DNA from 3 places in the Exiguobacterium sp. SH4S7 genome. Region 3 is predicted to be linked to each of the others. Evidence: predicted binding sites of a transcription regulator. Region 3 holds the regulator's gene; each other region holds the start of a gene.

Region 1 (6,381 bases), 460 kb from region 3:
TACTTCGGTGACACGATGGCACAGGCGGTCTCAGACTTCCAAGCCGACAACAACTTAACGGAGGACGGGGTCGTCAATGAAGCGACGGCGTCCGCGCTCGAGTCACGGTTGCTTGAAGTCATCCAAGACGAGGCGAACGATGCCCAGTTGAACCGGGCACTTGAAGAAGCCGCAAAATAAGGATTAGGGAAAGGATTGGACAAGTGTGGACGTTCTACGAATGAGTTTTACCGCTTTGTTGACCTTGTTAGGTAGTCCGCTGCTCTGGGCGACGTTCGTCGCCCTCGCTTACATATCCATGACGCGCATTAAACGGGAGCGAAGCATGTTCCGGTCGCGCCGACGCTCGCCGAAGTCAGATTGGCGCCACTTTGTGTGGCCGAGTCTGTTGCTCGCGGTCCTCGGAACTGTCGCGACCGTCTTGCTCGAGACGACGGTCAACTTCGAGTGGGTCGTCACGTTCACCGTCCTCTACGCCCTGATCGTCTTGACGATGCATCCGCGCTTCATGAGTCCGGCGTTTCCGTTCCTGATCATGCTCGTGGTCATCGGTCTGCGTGACGTTGTCCCGTTAGCCGGGCTCACGAATTGGGTCGACCGGCTCGCCAGCGTCGAGTGGCCGGTGTATGCGCTCGTGTTCGGCATCGTCACGCTCGCCGAAGCGATCCTCCTTCGTTGGAACGGGATCAAAGAGACGTCACCGACGCTCATCTTGTCGAAGCGCGGCCAGTTCATCGGCGGACACGTCGTCAAGCGGATTTGGTTCTTTCCGCTCGTCGTCTTTTTACCGCCGTCGTTCGGGCTCGACTTCTCGGTGCCGGTCATCTTACCGATCCCGATCGGGGTCAGCCTGCTATCGACCGGGGCACTGCCGGGAACGCTACTCGGCCGGTTGAGCCTGTATCGCGGTTTGCTCGCGGTGGTCGCGCTCGGCCTGTTCGCCGGGTCATACGTCCTAGACGTCCCGTACGTCGCTTATGTGTTGATCGGTCTGTTCGTCTTGTACGAGCTTGCCTTGCAGCTCATCAAACGGGAGAACCGCGGCACAACACCGGTCTTCTTGAACGGGAACCGCGGGGCGGTCATCATCGATACGCTTCCAGATTCGCCGGGGGAGACGATGCAGCTCATACCAGGTGAGTCGATCTACAAAGTGAACGGTACGGTCATCACCGGAGGGAGCAGCTTTTATGAGGCGCTTCAACTCCATAAGCCGTACATCAAGCTCGAAGTGCTCAACTTGAACGGGGATATCCGGTTCGTGCAACGGGCGATGTATGAGGCCGACCCGCACGAGCTCGGGATCTTGTTCGTCGGGGAACCGATGAGCCCACGTTTACGCTTACGAAAATTATAAAAAGGAGCATCCGTCGCGGATGCTCCTTTTCGTATGCTTACACTTCAAGTTTTGATGGTTTGAAGCCCATCGTCGCTTCAACGGCGTGTTGCCAGCCTTTGTAGAGCGCTTCACGGTGCTCCTCGTCCATGTTCGGTTCGAACTGATGGTCGAGTTTCCATTGCTGCTTGATCTCGTTCTGGTCTTTCCAGAAACCGACGGCGAGTCCGGCGAGATAGGCGGCGCCGAGCGCCGTCGTCTCACTCACTTCCGGACGTTCGACCGGTACGTTCAAGATGTCCGCTTGGAACTGCATGAGGAAGTCGTTGTTAACCGCACCACCGTCGACGCGGAGTGTCTTCAATGCGATGCCGGAATCCTGTTCCATTGCCGTCAAGACGTCGCGTGTCTGATAGGCGAGTGACTCGAGCGTCGCCCGGACGAAGTGTTCTTTTTCCGTACCGCGGGTGATCCCGAAGATGGCGCCGCGGACGTCCGAGTCCCAATACGGGGCACCGAGTCCGACGAAGGCCGGGACGACGTAGACCCCGTCGGTCGTGTCGACACGGTTCGCATACTGTTCCGTATCTTTCGCCGACTTGAGCATACGCAGTCCGTCACGGAGCCACTGGATGGCTGATCCGGCGACAAAGATCGATCCTTCGAGCGCGTACTCGACTTTGCCGTTGTAGCCCCAGGCGATCGTCGTGAGCAATCCGTGGTCCGACTTGACGGCTTCTTCTCCCGTGTTCATGAGCATGAAACAACCCGTTCCGTATGTGTTCTTCCCTTCACCTGACTCGAAGCAAGCTTGGCCGAACAAGGCGGCCTGTTGGTCACCTGCCGCGCCGGCGATCGGGACTTCGAACCCGAAGAAGTGGTAAGGAATCGTGTTGGCGTATACTTCACTCGACGCCTTGACTTCAGGCAACATCGACTTCGGTACGGTGAGGATGTCGAGCAACTCGTCGTCCCACTTCTGCTCATAAATGTTGTACATGAGCGTCCGGGACGCGTTCGAGTAGTCGGTGACGTGTGCGTGACCGCCCGAGAGTTTCCAGATGAGCCACGTGTCGATTGTTCCGAACAAGAGGTCTCCCGCTTCTGCTTTCTCACGGGCGCCTTCGACGTTGTCGAGGATCCATTTCACTTTCGTTCCCGAGAAGTAAGCGTCGATCAATAATCCGGTCTTATCGCGGAACATTTCAGCGTGACCGGCCGCATTCAACTCGTCACAAATACCGGCAGTCTGACGCGATTGCCAGACGATGGCGTTGTAGACAGGTCTGCCGGTCGACTTCTCCCAGACGACCGCTGTCTCCCGTTGGTTCGTGATGCCGATGGCCGCGATCTCTTTCGGGTCGATGTCGGCCGAACCGAACGCCTCGGCCATGACGGCGAGGACGGAACCCCAGATCTCGTTGGCGTTATGCTCGACCCAGCCTGGTTTCGGGAAGTACTGCTTGAACTCGCGCTGAGCGGTCGTGACGATCTTACCGTCGTGGTCGAAGATGATGACCCGTGAACTGGTCGTACCTTGGTCGATTGCTAAAATATACCGTTTTTCTTTGTCCATATGAATGTGCCTCCTTAGAAGTTAGGGTGGTTATGGGACGAGGATACCATAGAGCAACGCGGCGATGACAGCGCCAATGATCGGTCCGACGACCGGAATCCATGAATAGCCCCAGTCTGACGTCCCTTTGCCTTTAATTGGGAGTATCGCGTGCGCGATCCGCGGTCCAAGGTCACGGGCCGGGTTGATCGCATAACCGGTCGTTCCACCGAGTGAGAGACCGATCGAGACGATCAAGAAACCTACGATGAGCGGGTTTAATCCATCTGCGAACGTGTTGGCCCCGAACGATAGTAATGCGAAGACGAGGACGAACGTTCCGATGATCTCCGAGATCAAGTTGAACGGAGTGTTCCGAATACCAGGAGCGGTCGAGAACGTCGCGAGCTTGGCACCCGGGTCGTCGGTCGCGTCATAGTGCGGTTTGTAGTGTACGTACACGAGTACGGCCCCGATGAACGCCCCGATGAACTGGGCAAGGATGTACAGTGGCACATCTTCCCATGGGAATGCCCCGCTCGTGGCGAGTCCGATCGTGACGGCCGGGTTGATGTGCGCGCCTCCGTAAATACCTGCGGCGTATACCCCGACCATAACGGCGAGCCCCCAACCGAACGTGATGACGATCCAGCCGCCGTTCTCGGCTTTCGAGTGGCGGAGGACGACGCCGGCGACGACACCGTTACCGAGCAAGATGAGTAGCATTGTACCGATAATTTCGCTGACAAATGCTGACATGTGATACTCCCTTCCTTCCATATTGGATTTGGCTTACCACTTTTCTATATCCCCCGTTTGAAAGCGCTTTAAAACCAAGATATTGAAAAAAACCACTTTTTAATGAGGAAAGTGGTTCGGACTGGTAAAATGTTTGGAAAAATCAAGGGTGATCCCGACGAGAAAGATGAAGAGAACCCCTAAGCTCACGAAAGACAATGGTGTCCACCATGCCGCCCCGAGGTCGAGCACAATCGAGGCGATGACAGTCAAGTAGAGCCAAGCGAGCCGTCTTGAAATCTCATGGTCCCGATAACGATTCGTGAGCGATGCACCGAGCGGGGCACCGACAAAGGCGCCCGTCACCAAGGCGAGCGGGGCAACATAATCGAGCGACAACGAAGGCAAGTAACCGATTAGTCCGCCGAGCGAGATGAACAGGACGGCGGCAAGGCTCGTCCCGACGGCGCGGTGCGTCGAAAACCCGAGCCAACTCACGAGCAACGGGACGATGATGAAACCGCCGCCGATGCCGAGGAGTGCCGACAAGAGTCCGGCGATCGCGCCGATGAAGAAACTTGCGGCGAATCCAGATTTTTTGCGTTTCGACGGCTTCGATGTTTTCTTTAGAAGCGTAACGGCAAAATAAGAGAGGATAAGCAAATAGAAAACATTCAGCAACCAGTCATACGTCCCGGAGATCGACAGCACGAGCCGGCTCGACAGCTGCGCAGTGACGGCGCCGGCCAGACCGACCGTGAGGCCGGTCGACCAAGCCACGTTGCCGAGCGACGAGTGCTTCTTCGCCCCGGCCAGGCTCGTCCCGACGACGAACAAAAGTGACGTCGCGACCGCCTCGGCCGCCGAATATCCGTTGAACAAGAGCACCGGGACGATGATGACACCGCCCCCGATACCGAAGAAACCGGACAAGGCGCCGACGACCGCGCCGAGCGGGATAAAGAGAAGTGACCACATGACGACCCACCCATTTCTGTTTAGATTCCTCCTCACTATAGCGAATCGGAGAGCGGTTTGGGAAGCGTCTCAGAAGCGAATATTTGTTCGTGTATGTGCTATAATCAAGTCAATATGCAAGGGATAGAAAGCGAGGAATATATATGGACAAGATCAAGCTTCCGTTCGAATTACATTCGGAATATAGTCCGGCCGGCGACCAGCCGGAGGCGATCCGCCAGCTCATCGAAGGCGTCAACCGTGGCGACCGTTATCAGACGCTGCTCGGTGCGACCGGCACCGGGAAGACGTTCACCGTGTCGAACGTCATCCAGGAAGTGAAGAAACCGACGCTCGTCTTAGCCCACAACAAGACGCTCGCCGGCCAGCTCTATTCCGAGTTCAAAGAGTTTTTCCCGAACAACGCCGTCGAATATTTCGTCAGTTACTATGACTACTATCAACCAGAGGCGTACGTGCCGTCGACCGACACGTTCATCGAGAAAGACGCCTCGATCAACGACGAGATCGACAAGCTCCGTCACTCGGCGACGTCGTCCTTGTTCGAGCGGGACGACGTCATCATCGTCGCATCCGTGTCATGTATATACGGCCTCGGTAACCCGGAAGAATATAACAGTCTCGTCTTGAGTCTCCGCGTCGGGAAAGAGATGGGGCGCGACCAGATGCTCCGCAAACTGATCGACATCCAATATGAACGAAACGACATCGATTTCCAGCGCGGGCGCTTCCGTGTCCGCGGCGACGTCGTCGAGATCTTCCCAGCGTCACGCGACGAGCAGTGCTTGCGCGTCGAATTCTTTGGTGACGAGATCGACCGCATCCGCGAGATGAACCCGCTCACCGGCGAGATCATCGCCGACCGTGAACACGTCTCGATCTTCCCGGCATCCCACTTCGTCACCCGCGACGAGAAGCTGCAAAAGGCGATCATCAACATCGAGGCCGAGCTCGAGCAACAGCTCGAGAAGTTCCGCGAAGAAGGCAAACTGCTCGAAGCGCAACGTCTCGAGCAGCGGACGAACTACGACCTCGAGATGATGCGCGAGATGGGCTACTGTTCAGGCATCGAGAACTACTCGCGTCATTTGAACTTGACGGAAGAAGGGGCGACGCCGTACACGCTCATCGACTACTTCCCGAAAGACTTCTTGCTCATCGCCGACGAGTCACACGTGACGCTACCGCAAGTCCGCGGGATGTTCAACGGCGACCAGGCGCGCAAACAAATGCTCGTCGACCACGGTTTCCGTCTACCATCGGCCAAGGACAACCGTCCACTCAAGTTCGAGGAGTTCGAGAAGAAGTTGAATCAGGCGATCTTCATCTCGGCGACACCGGGCCCGTACGAGCTCGAGCATACACCAAACATGATCGAGCAGATCATCCGGCCGACGGGTCTACTCGACCCGACGATCGAGATCCACCCGATCAAAGGACAGATCGACTACTTGATGGACCAGATCCGCGACCGCATCAAACAGGACGAACGCGTCCTCGTGACGACGCTCACGAAGAAGATGGCCGAAGACTTGTCGGACTATCTCCGTGAAGCGGGCATCAAGGTCAACTATATGCACTCCGAGATCAAGACGCTCGAACGGATCGAGATCATCCGTGACCTGCGGCTCGGCAAATACGACGTTCTCGTCGGGATCAACTTGCTGCGGGAAGGGCTCGATATCCCGGAAGTGAGTCTCGTCACGATCCTCGACGCCGACAAGGAAGGGTTCCTTCGTTCTGACCGGTCACTTATCCAGACGATCGGACGGGC
Region 2 (6,381 bases), on a different contig from region 3:
ACGTCATCGTGACACTGAGGCGACGCCCGTCATAGATCGTCTCGGTCGTCTTGATCCGTTCCCGGAGACAGTCGAGCGTCTCTGCGACCTCATCTGCTGTCTGATTGCTCATGAACAGCAAGAACTCTTCTCCACCCCAACGGACACAGATCCCGTCGGTCCGCTCGAGGGCGGCGGCGACTTGTTTGAGGACGAGGTCGCCACAATCATGGCCGTGGCGCTCGTTGAACGCTTTGAAGTGGTCGATATCGGCGAGTGCGACGGCATATGGGCGGCCGTCTGCGACCGCTTCTGCGATGGCTTGCTCGATTCGTTGATAGCCGGTCATCCGGTTATACAGCCCGGTCAATCCGTCCCGTGAAGCGAGGACGTTCAAGCGTTCGTTCGACCGTTCTAACTCGGTCGTCACCTCGACGACCGAGTTCTCGAACACGAACGTCAGCCCGGCGATGAGTGCGATCGTCGACAGCAGACAAGTCAGCCCGATCACTTGCTCGATCATGGGGGCGAGCGGCTGTGTCCCGACCGTGACGTTCCAGTAGAGGAACCCGTAGATCGCCATCGCGAGCCCGGTCGACATGACGCGGACCAAGCGGCTGACGTTCGGCATGAAGAACACACCGTACGCCACCATGATGATGAAGTAATGGACGTTCGCGCCCCACCCGAGGACGATCGTCGAGATGATGGCGTTATAGACGACTTCGACGAACAGTCCGATAAAGAACGTCCGGTAGTACCGTTTATGTACGAAATAAAATGAGAGCGTGTAATAAAGAACGCTGAACACGTTCGACCAGGCGAGCACCGTGACGTCGAGACGCCAAAACGTGACCAAGAACACGACATGGATGAGCCATGCGAGCGCGTTCCCGTAAAAAGTGATGCGGTAATTATACAGTGTACCGCGACGTTCCTCATAGGCAGTCCCCACGTGAACACCTCCTCGTTCCAGTATACCGAAACTGTAAGGATTTGCCTACGCCTGTTCGAGAATCGAGTCAATCCACTCTCTGTAAACGTTGATTTCATGACGTTATAATTGCGTGAAATAGATATTTCACGCAAGGTTTATAGAAGCGTCGTTTGATTCGTTAAAACAGACGTGGTGGCATCTTCCGATTTAAGAGCGAATCAACAGGGTGACAATACATTATTATGTAAACCACTATGAGGGATATAAACTTTTGTTTCGACAGCCGTTCATCCGTTAGGCGAAAATAAAGCTTGAAACGGGGAACGAGGTAACGTTACACTGAGAACGTAAACAAAAGGGGGATTTCAGGATGGACGACCAACGTTTGAAACAACATCTCGCTGAAGCGAAGACGATCGCTGTCGTCGGTGTGTCATCGAACCCGAACAAGACCGCCAACCAGATTGCGGAGTATTTGCTCCTGCACGGGTATACGGTCATCCCTGTCAATCCGACGCTTGAGACGTGGAACGGCCGCAAGGTGTATCCGACGGTCGAGAGCATCCCGGGACGAATCGATATCGTCGACGTGTTTCGCCGGAACGAATATTTGGCCGGCGTTGCCGAGGACGCGGTCCGTCATGGGGATGTCGGACTCGTCTTTAACCAGCTCGGTCTGTCGAGCAAGGACGCCGAACGAATCGTTCATGCTGCCGGACTTGACTACATCGAGAACCGGTGTATTTACGTCGAGCACGCTCGACTCCTCGGCTGAGACCTGCCCCTGCGGCAGGTCTACTTTTTTTCACGCGTCGACGGCGCGGAGAGGAAGGCTTGCCAGAAACCCGAAACAGCTATACAATTAGGTATGAAAAACGAACATGTGTTCGAAGATGAGGTGACTGACATGTCAACAAAACTATTTAATTATAATGAAGACGCCATCCAAGTGCTCGAAGGGCTCGCTGCCGTTCGGAAACGACCAGGGATGTATATCGGCTCGACCGACCATCGCGGGCTGCACCATCTCGTCTACGAGATCGTCGACAACGCGATCGACGAGGCGCTCGGCGGTTTCGGTGACCAGATCGATGTGACGATCCATAAAGACGATGCCATCACGGTCCGTGACCACGGGCGTGGTATGCCGACCGGGATGCACGCCTCGGGAAAACCGACGCCGGAGGTCATCTTCACGGTCCTCCATGCCGGCGGAAAGTTCGGCCAAGGCGGCTACAAGACGTCTGGCGGACTGCACGGGGTCGGCGCCTCGGTCGTCAACGCGCTCTCGAGCAAGCTGCTCGTCACGATCTATCGCGACGGCAAGGTGTTCGAGCAGACGTTCGCTGACGGCGGTGTGCCACAGACGACGCTCCTCGAGACGGGGAAAGCCCGCCAGACCGGGACGAGCGTCTACTTCAAGCCGGACACGACCATCTTCTCGACGACGACGTATAACTACGACACGCTCGCCGAACGGCTCCGGGAGTCGGCTTTCCTATTGAAAGGGTTGACGATCACGTTGACCGACGAACGCTCGGACAAGCAAGAGACGTTCCATTACGAGAACGGGATCGCCGAGTTCGTCCACTATTTGAATGACGACAAGGCGACGCTCCACCCGACCGTCTACTTCGAAGGGACCGAGAACGACATCGAGCTCGAACTCGCCTTCCAGTTCACGGACGCCTACTCGGAGAACGTGTTGTCGTTCGTCAACAACGTCCGCACCCGGGACGGCGGGACGCATGAAGTCGGCGCCAAGACGGCGATGACCCGAATCATGAACGAGTACGCCCGCAAAAACGGCTTGTTGAAAGAAAAAGACAAGAACCTCGACGGCGGCGACGTCCGTGAAGGCTTGACGCTCATCGTCTCGGTCCGGATCCCGGAGGAGTTCCTCCAGTTCGAGGGACAGACGAAGTCGAAACTCGGCTCGCCTGAAGCCCGTGCCAGCGCAGACGCCGTCATGGCCAAGCAGCTGACGATCTTCCTCGAGGAAAACCCGCAGATGGCGACGATGCTCATCAAGAAAGCGATCCGCGCGGCCCAGGCCCGTGAAGCGGCCCGGAAAGCGCGTGAAGAGGCGCGTAACGGCAAGAAAAAGAAACGTTCGAGCATTCTGAACGGGAAACTGACGCCGGCGACATCAAAAAACGCCGCCAAGAACGAGCTGTTCCTCGTCGAGGGGGACTCGGCCGGCGGTTCGGCCAAGCAAGGCCGTGACCGGACGATCCAGGCGATCTTGCCGCTCCGCGGGAAGGTCATCAACTCGGAGAAGTCGAAACTCAATGACATCATGAAAAATGAGGAGATCAACACGATCATCCACGCGATCGGCGCCGGGGTCGGACACGATTTCGATCTCAGTGACTGCAACTTCGACAAAGTCATCATCATGACCGATGCCGATACAGACGGGGCCCACATCCAAGTGCTCTTGTTGACGTTCTTCTTCCGTTACATGCGACCGCTCGTCGAGGCGGGCAAAGTGTTCGTCGCCTTGCCGCCGCTCTATCGCATCTCGAAAGGGAAAGGCAAGTCGGAGCAGTTCGAATACGCCTGGGACGAGGAAGCGCTCGAGAAACTCGTCAAAGTGTACAAAAAAGGCTATATCATCCAGCGCTACAAAGGTCTCGGTGAGATGAACGCCGATCAACTGTGGGAGACGACGATGAACCCGGACACACGGACACTCATCCGCGTGACAATCGATGACGCTGCCGTCGCCGACAAGCGCGTCTCGGTGCTAATGGGGGACAACGTTGCCCACCGCCGCGAATGGATCGAGGAGAACGTCGCCTTCGGCCTCCAAGAAGATGATTCGATCATCGCCAATGAACATGTGACTAAAGCGATTGAGGAAGTGATGTAACGATGTCGACGATTCAACACATTTTAAACTTGTCGCTCGAACAGGTCGTCGGAGACCGTTTCGGGCGTTACTCGAAATATATCATTCAAGACCGGGCGCTCCCGGACGCGCGCGACGGGCTCAAGCCCGTACAGCGCCGGATCTTGTATGCGATGCACCATGAAGGCAACACGAACGACAAGGCGTACCGGAAATCGGCCAAGACGGTCGGGAACGTCATCGGGAACTACCACCCGCACGGTGACTCTTCTGTCTATGAGGCGATGGTGCGCCTGTCGCAAGACTGGAAGCTCCGCTACCCGCTCATCGACATGCACGGGAACAACGGCTCGATGGACGGCGACTCGGCTGCCGCGATGCGGTATACCGAGGCACGGCTGTCGAAGATCGCCGGTGTCATGCTGACGTCGATCGCCAAGAACACGGTCGACTACACGCCGAACTTTGACGATTCGACCGAGGAACCGCTCGTCTTGCCGTCACTCCTACCGAACCTGCTCATGAACGGGACGACCGGGATCTCGGCGGGGTATGCGACCGAGATCCCACCGCACAACTTGACCGAAGTGCTCAATCTCGCCATCGCCCGACTCGCCGGCGAAGTCGAGACACCGAATGACGCCTTCCGTTACATGCAAGGTCCCGACTTCCCGTCCGGTGGCACGGTCATGGGCAAAGACGGCATCTTGAAAGCGTTCGAGACCGGTAAAGGCAAGATCATCATCCGCGCCAAATCGGTCATCGAGCCGCTCAAGGGCGGCCGTGAACAGATCACGATCACCGAGCTCCCGTATGAGGTGAACAAAGCCAACCTCGTCAAGAAGATGGAAGAGCTCCGCCTCGACAAGAAAGTCGAAGGCGTCGCCGAAGTCCGTGACGAGACCGACCGGACCGGGGTCCGCGTCGTCATCGAATTGAAGAAAGAAGCGGACGCGGAAGGTGTGCTCCACTTCTTCTTGAAGCATACCGACCTGCAGCTCGCCTATAACTACAACATGGTCGCGATCGTGCAGCGGACACCGAAACAGCTCGGTCTGTTACCGATCATCGATGCCTATTTGAAACATGTCGAGGAAGTCGTCACCCGCCGGACGACGTTCGAGCTCGAACAGGCGAAGAAACGCGCCGAGATCGTCGACGCGCTCGAACAAGCCATCTCAGTGCTTGACGAGACGCTCGAACTGATCCGTTCGGCCAAGGACAAGTCCGAGGCGAAGCAGAAGCTCATGGATCGCTTCTCGTTCACGGACCGTCAAGCCGAAGCGGTCGTCATGCTTCAATTGTATCGTTTGACGAACACAGACATCGTCGAGCTCCAAAAAGAAGCGAAAGTGTTGCAAAAAGAGATCGCGCGCCTCGCCAACATCTTGAACGTCGACGCGACGAAGCGGAAACTCATCTCAAAAGAGTTGACGGCGCTCCGCGACGAGTTCGGTGATGAGCGGCGTTCGGTCATCGAGGCCGAAGTCGAAGAATTGAAACTGAAGACCGAGGTCATGATCGCCGTCGAAGAGACGATGGTGTTCGTCAGCCGTGACGGCTACGTGAAACGTTCGTCGATGCGCTCATACGGCGCCTCGAGCGAGGATATGCCGGAGATGAAACAAAAAGACCGGTCCGTCCTCCTCACCCAGGCGATGACGACCGATCACTTGCTCGTCTGGACGAACAAAGGCAGCTACCTGCTCATCCCGGTCCACCAGATCCCGGAGACGAAATGGAAAGACGCGGGCCAACACGTGGCCAACCTCGTGCCGATCGAAGGCGAGCAAGTCGTCTCGGCCGACGTCGTCTCGACGTTCGAGACGGACGCGCACTGCCTGTTCGTCACGAAAGACGGCATGGTCAAACGGACGCCGCTCCGTGACTATGACGCCCAGCGCAAGTCGAAGGCGCTCATGGCGCTGAAACTGAAAGGGGACGACGAGGTCGTCTTCGCCGGCATCAGTGACGGTCCAGGCCAACTCTTCCTCGTCTCTGAGCGTGGATACGGGCTTTGGTTCAAAGAAGACGACGTCCCGGTCGTCGGACAGCGTGCCGCCGGTGTCAAAGCGATGAACTTGAAAGACGGTGACGTCGTCGCCGACGCGTTCGCCTTCTTCACACCGCCGCTGTTCGTCCTCGTGACGCAACGCGGAGCGGTCAAGAAGATGAAGCTCGAAGACCAATTCGACTGCACGAACCGCAACTTGCGTGGCACGATGCTCATCCGTGAGGTCAAATCAAAACCGCACCAGATCCGCCGCGTGCTTCCGGTGCATGGGGATGAAACGATCCACATCGTCGGCAAAGAGACCGCGAAGACGGTCAACGCGAAACAACTGACACTGCTCGACCGCTACGCCAACGGCTCATTCGTCTTCGACGAGGAGACGTTCGGTGACATCGAGGACGTCTATCTCGATTGATTCAGCAAAAGCCTGCACACGCGACAGTATATGTCATGTGTGCAGGCTTTTTTTGTCTCTATTCGTCTTTGTCAGTCATGGAACGCTCTAAGATACCGTTCCAAGTCCGTCTGTTGCCGTAGATGATGGCGCGTGTGCATCTCGATGAGCGTGTACCACTCTTGCGCGTTCAACCAGCCGAA
Region 3 (6,381 bases):
CCACTAATTTCATCCTCTCTGTTGTTAAGAAAGTTTCTACCCGTCATATTTTAGCACACTCAATCGTGTGTCACAACTAATTAAATAGTATGTCACATTGATTGGAATCGTTTACTTCCATACGTCTGTTTTCGAGGGAATGGTCGAACCTTATCGAGCTTCGTGTATAACAAACATGCACATCCTATACGAAATAGGATGTGCATTCGAGTTCATTCAGAACGGTGTCGGTTCTGTTCGTCTTTTAGTTTTTCTGGTGTCACGTCGTTGCCTTCCGGATCGACGACTTTCATGCCCATCATCTGGGATTTGAACGATTGACGGAACGCTTTTAAATATTGTTGACGCAACGCTTGTTGCTCGTCCATCTCTTGTTGTGACAAGCCGTCTGTCTTTGCCTTGTTGGCGAGGAAGTTAATCCGCTCCAATTGTTCGGGTGCTAACATGAGGTTCGCCCCCTCTCTACTGAATTTGTAGTTCTACTGTACAAAATCAGGGCGCAGGAATCAAGTTTCTGGCACTGCCACATGTTCCAAATAGCGACGGTTCACAGTCGCTTTCGAGACTTCGTAGCCGAATCCGCGGAGCGTGGCCGCGATCTCAGCGAAGGTGAGCCCCCGCTCCCGAAGTTGGACGATCTCCTCGATCGGCACTTCGATCCGGCTCCTCCCACCTTGGTCATGGTGCTGAATGTTGCGTTGCGGGTTGAAGCCGTTCGCGACCGCCCGGCGCATACCGCGCGATATCTTGGCGTTATGAATCTTCCGTTGATACTCCTCGACGACGCTGACAATCTCAAGCACCATCTTCTCGGCGTCAGAGACGACGTATTCGTCGGACGACTGCATCGTCAACAGCCGGACGTTATGCTTCATGAGCGTATGCAAGATGGCGATTTTTGCATTCCCTCGGCCGAGGCGACTGTCATCGCTCACGAGCACGGCATCGAGCTTTGACGCCGACACATGCTCTAACAGATCGAGCAGACCCGTCCGATTGACCTCGAAACCGCTCTCTTGTTCGGTGATCACATCGATCACTTCCGCATCGAGACGTTTGGCCATCTGTAACAATTCCGCTTCTTGCCTCGTGAGCGAGGTTTCCTGAGTTGACTTGTTCGTCGATACGCGACAATAAATGACGACTCGCATCTCGTCACTCCCTTTCTTTCCAGTCATCCTTTTACGATACACAGGATGAGCGGGTGTTCGCAATCCAAATCGATCATTCAGCGGCGAACCACGTCGTTTTCCGTTCTTCTTTTTCCGCACGTTCCGCTAACAGCTGGGCTTCGAGCGTTTCCGCTTCGTTGAACGCAACTTCTTGTTCGATACTTCTTTCGACCGTCATCACTGTCGGCTCGACAACTTCGCCTTGGCGAAACTCGCCGACTAAGTAAAAGGCGAACATCCCGAGCACTACCATTCCGACCAATATGAATCCGTTGATTGTATCTTTCATTTGAACCGCCTCCAAATATGAGAATATGCGTTCTTAGGAACGTCTGTTCGTTTATCTGTTCTCATCATAAAACAAGAACTTCTGTTCGGTCAAGAAAAAACGAACGAATGTTTGTACGCTCATATGTTCTTGTGTTAAAATAAATCCATAAAGAATAGGATGCGTTCGCAGGTTATTCGACATAAACGAGGTGAAATCCATTGAAAAAAATGTCAGCAAGACAGCAACAGATTCTTGATTTTATAAAAGCTGAAGTTCGGACGAAAGGTTATCCGCCGTCAGTCCGAGAAATTGGTGAAGCCGTCGGTCTCGCATCGAGCTCGACCGTGCACGGTCACTTGGACCGTCTTGAAAAACGTGGATTGATTCGGCGCGATAAGACAAAACCGCGTGCGCTCGAAGTGTTGAGCGAGGACGCCCCGTCAATCGAGGAGCGTGAGACGGTCATGTACGTCCCGGTCATCGGGAAAGTTACGGCCGGAACACCGATCACGGCGATCGAGAACGTGGAAGAACACTTCCCGCTCCCGGCCCATATCGTCGGTTCGGATAACGTGTATATGCTCTCCGTCTCTGGCGATTCGATGATCAACGCCGGAATCCTCGACGGAGACCGTGTACTCGTGAGACAACAGAACACGGCAGACAATGGAGAGATTGTCGTCGCGATGACGGACGAGGGTGAGGCGACCGTCAAACGGATCTACAAAGAGGCGTCGAAAGTCCGACTCCAGCCGGAGAACGATGAACTTGAGGCGATGTATTTCGATAACGTATCCATTTTAGGGAAGGTCATCGGTGTATACCGGACGATCCATTAATGGCTAGCGGCAAGACACATACGCGTACGAACCTCGTGGCAATCGGTGCTTTAGCGATTGCCACGCCTTTTATTGATGTCGATATCCCGACTACCCTTTTCCTCGGTGCGCTTATCGGGACGTTCTGGCTCTCCCCGGACCTCGATTTAAAATCGGATGCATACTATCGGTGGGGACCGCTGCGTGGCTTTTGGCTCCCTTACGTGAAGCTGATGCCGCACCGGTCTCCGCTGTCGCACTTGCCGGTGTTGAGCGATCTCATTCGTGTCATCTACCTTGGCTTCCCGCTCGCGCTCATCCTTACGTTCACTCCGTATGAAGCGGTTGTGAAGACGTGGCTCGACTTGAACGGCATCCCGTTCTTCCTCGGTCTCGTGTTCGCGACGACACTCCATACGGCGCTCGACTACGCGTCCACGTTTTTCAAGCGTGCGTTCTAATCCCAAAACAAGCGACCACTCAATTTCGAGTGGTCGCTTGTTTTGACTAAAAAAACGCCCGATCCAAGAAACTGGATCGAGCGTTTTTTCAAGTTCATTCGACTTAGTAGAGCGTCATGTACTGATCGCGTTCCCACTCTGTTACTTGCGTGCGGAACATGTCCCACTCGATCTCTTTCAACTCGAGGAAGTGTTCGCCGATGTGGTCACCGAGCGAATCCATGACGATTTTGTCGGCGCGGAGTACTTCGAGCGCGTCGAAGAGTGTCGCCGGAAGATCGTCGATCCCGTTCGCAACACGCTCTGGCTTGTCCATCACGTAGATGTTGCTGTCGATCGGTTTCGGTGCTTTCAAATCTTTCTCGATGCCGTCAAGACCAGAAGCCAAGAGGGCCGAGAGCGCGAGGTACGGGTTCGCCGCCGGGTCGACCGAACGTACTTCGATACGTGTCGAGAGGCCGCGGGCAGCCGGTACACGAACGAGCGGTGAACGGTTACGAGCGCTCCATGCGACGTAGCATGGTGCTTCGTATCCAGGCACGAGACGCTTGTACGAGTTGACCGTTGGGTTACAGATCGCCGTGAACGCACGTGCGTGCTCAAGGATACCAGCTGTGAAGGCGCGTGCCGTATCCGAGAGCTCCATGTCACCGTTCGGGTCGTAGAACACGTTCGTGTCGCCTTTAAAGAGTGACATGTTCGCATGCATCCCTGAACCGTTGACACCGAAGAGTGGTTTCGGCATGAACGTCGCGTGAAGGCCATACTTCGCCGCGATCGTCTTGACGACGAGTTTGAACGTTTGGATGTTGTCGGCAGTCGTTACCGCATCCGCGTATTTGAAGTCGATTTCATGCTGTCCTGGTGCGACTTCGTGGTGTGACGCTTCGATCTCGAAGCCCATGTTTTCGAGCTCGATAACGATTTCTTTACGGCAGTTCTCGCCTGAATCGACCGGTGCCAAGTCGAAGTAACCGCCTTGGTCGTTCAATTCGAGTGTCGGCTGTCCGTTCAAGTCTTTCTTGAAGAGGAAGAATTCTGGCTCTGGTCCGACGTTGAACGCTGTGAAGCCGAGCTTTTGCATGTGCTCGAGGTTGCGTTTCAAAATGCCGCGCGGGTCACCGCTGAACGGTGTGCCGTCCGGATTATAAATATCACAAATTAAGCGAGCGACTTTACCGCTGCCGTCTGTCCATGGGAAGACAACCCACGTGTTAAGGTCTGGATAGAGGTACATGTCTGATTCCTCGATGCGTACGAACCCTTCGATTGAAGAGCCATCGAACATCATCTTGTTATCAAGTGCTTTGTCCAATTGGCTGATTGGCACCTCGACGTTTTTAATCGTACCGAGGATATCCGTGAATTGAAGACGAATAAAGCGTACGTCCTCTTCTTGTGCGATCCGTTTGATGTCTTCTTTTGTGAACGTTTTTCTGGCCATGGTAAAAGTCCCCTCTCACATTGTGTAATGGTTTGTGTACTGGCGTCATCGATAAAAACGTGACAACTCTCCTTGGATGAGCGACGTTTTATTGAAACGACCAGCTTCTTGAAGCTGCGTTTTCAATAATTGATGTAACTCTTTCTCGGAAATCTTTGGCGGTTCGCTTGGCGGGGCCGTAGAAGCAGATTGTTCTGTCTCTTTGGCACCGTCGTTGTCGAGCATATGGCGAATCGCCGCCAAGTTGAAGCCTTGGTCAATGAAATCTTTGATTGCGAGTAAACGTTCGACATCATTAAAGGAATAAAGTCGTCGTTTCGATTCCGTCCGACTAGGCGAAACCAGACCCTGTTCTTCGTAATATCGAATCTGCCTGCCTGTCAGTTGCGTCAGATCTTGGACGATCCCAATCGGAAACAACGGGTTGGAGCGACGAAATTGATCGGCCATCCCTTACCCCTCCTTTTCTGTCTCACAATGTGAGAATAATACATGACAACTTTCCTGTCAATAGATGTTAAGAAAGTTAACATGACATTTCGGTTACAACGTTTGAGTTGAATTTTCACGGTCAAATGTGACGAGCCCTTTCGTCCGCAATTGGCTCAAGGCGAGCATTAACGCGACTTTAACGTGCGCATAGGTCAAGCCGCCTTGGACGTATGCCGTGTACGGTGCCCGGAGCGGTCCGTCCGCTGATAGTTCGATCGACGAACCTTGGATGAACGTCCCGGCTGCCATGATGACGTCATCCTCATATCCTGGCATATAGGCCGGTACCGGCAGTGCGTGGGCGTTGACCGGGGACGCCATCTGAATGCTCTGACAGAACGCGATCATCTTGTCGCGGTCGCGGAACGTGACCGATTGAATCAAATCGGTCCGCCGTGACGTATAATGCGGATCGGTTTCAAAACCGAGCAGGCCGAGCAGGCTCGCCGTCAAATGGGCCCCTTTCAACGCTTGGGCGACCGTGTGCGGCGCCATATAAAAGCCTTGATACATCTCCTGCAGCGAATAGAGCGACGGACCGGCCTCGCTGCCGATGCCTGGCGTCGTCATCCGGAACGAGCATCGTTCGATCAATGCTTTCGTCCCGGCGATATAGCCACCCGTCTTCGCCAAGCCACCGCCCGGGTTTTTAATGAGCGAACCGGCCATGAGGTCGGCCCCGACATGTGTCGGCTCAATCGTCTCGACAAATTCGCCGTAGCAGTTGTCGACGAAGACGAACACGTGCGGGTGCGCTGCTTTGATCGCCGCGATCGCCTCGCCGATTTCTGTGACTGGGATGCTGCGTCGATTGGCGTACCCTTTCGAACGTTGGATGCCGACGAGCTTCGTCTCGGGGCGGATCCGTTCGATCGCAGCCGCGACATCGATTTGATCGTCTTTCAACTCGACCGTATCGTAGCCGACACCGAGTTCTTTCAATGAACCGCGGCCGTCGCCACGGATGCCGACGATCTCTTCGAGCGTATCGTACGGTTTACCCGTGATATACAAGAGTTCATCTCCCGGTAACAACACACCGAACAAGGCAATCCCGATCGCGTGTGTCCCCGAGATGATTTGCGGACGACAGAGGGCGAGTTCGGCCCCAAACACGTCCGCATAGATCGACTCGAGCGTGTCGCGCCCGATATCGTCATAGCCGTACCCGGTCGTCGGATTGAAATGAAAATCCGACACTTTATGCTTCTTGAACGATTCGAGGACACGGTATTGGTTGAACTCCGCCGTTTCCTCGATCGCTTCAAAATAAGGTTTCACCCGTTGTTCCGCTTGCTTGACGAACGGGGCCAATTCATCGTAATGCTCAATCTTTTCTTGCCACATCATTCACACCTCAAATGGTTTCAGCGTCGCATATAGACGCGTGTCTTCTCTCATATAACCGACAAGTTCGACCGAGCCGTCGTCAAGGAAGTTCTCCTCGAGCCGGTACATCGAATCTTTGGCCGGATGGTAATGTTCGAACGAGCTGACTGGCAAGACGACGTGCACTTTCGTCAACACGTCCGAAATCTTGTCCTCGATCGCGCCGATGAGCGTCTCGATATCGGCCGAGTCGAGCGCCGAGATGACGAGCGGTCCACCGACGAAGTCAGCCGTCAAGCGATCTTTCTTGTTGTACACTTCGAGCTGCGGCAACTCACTCGCGCCGAGATCAGACAAGACCGAATTGGTCGTATCGATCTGGTTCATGTAGTGC

Evidence for each region. Region 3 encodes LexA, which represses DNA repair genes until DNA is damaged. Its sites were predicted from a motif close to CGAACATATGTTCG; they were not measured.
Region 1: the regulator LexA is predicted to act here: its motif matches at 4,684-4,697, upstream of uvrB (excinuclease ABC subunit UvrB).
Region 2: the regulator LexA is predicted to act here: its motif matches at 1,793-1,806, upstream of parE (DNA topoisomerase IV subunit B).

Annotation. Positions count from the first base shown of each region.
Region 1 is NZ_SJUT01000001.1:264,150-270,530, forward strand. It holds gene EVJ29_RS01315 (S41 family peptidase) at 1-180, shown strand, start outside; gene EVJ29_RS01320 (PDZ domain-containing protein) at 221-1,357, shown strand; gene glpK (glycerol kinase GlpK) at 1,395-2,912, opposite strand; gene EVJ29_RS01330 (MIP/aquaporin family protein) at 2,943-3,650, opposite strand; gene EVJ29_RS01335 (sulfite exporter TauE/SafE family protein) at 3,750-4,607, opposite strand; gene uvrB (excinuclease ABC subunit UvrB) at 4,751-6,381, shown strand, end outside.
Region 2 is NZ_SJUT01000004.1:179,859-186,239, reverse strand. It holds gene EVJ29_RS09960 (GGDEF domain-containing protein) at 1-934, opposite strand, end outside; gene EVJ29_RS09955 (CoA-binding protein) at 1,287-1,691, shown strand; gene parE (DNA topoisomerase IV subunit B) at 1,824-3,791, shown strand; gene parC (DNA topoisomerase IV subunit A) at 3,794-6,199, shown strand; gene EVJ29_RS09940 (DinB family protein) at 6,271-6,381, opposite strand, start outside.
Region 3 is NZ_SJUT01000001.1:720,008-726,388, reverse strand. It holds gene tkt (transketolase) at 1-13, opposite strand, end outside; gene EVJ29_RS03655 (DUF896 domain-containing protein) at 213-446, opposite strand; gene EVJ29_RS03650 (YneB family resolvase-like protein) at 507-1,151, opposite strand; gene EVJ29_RS03645 (hypothetical protein) at 1,225-1,461, opposite strand; gene lexA (transcriptional repressor LexA) at 1,662-2,282, shown strand; gene EVJ29_RS03635 (metal-binding protein) at 2,282-2,722, shown strand; gene glnA (type I glutamate--ammonia ligase) at 2,826-4,166, opposite strand; gene EVJ29_RS03625 (MerR family transcriptional regulator) at 4,212-4,616, opposite strand; gene EVJ29_RS03620 (methionine gamma-lyase family protein) at 4,710-6,005, opposite strand; gene hflX (GTPase HflX) at 6,009-6,381, opposite strand, start outside.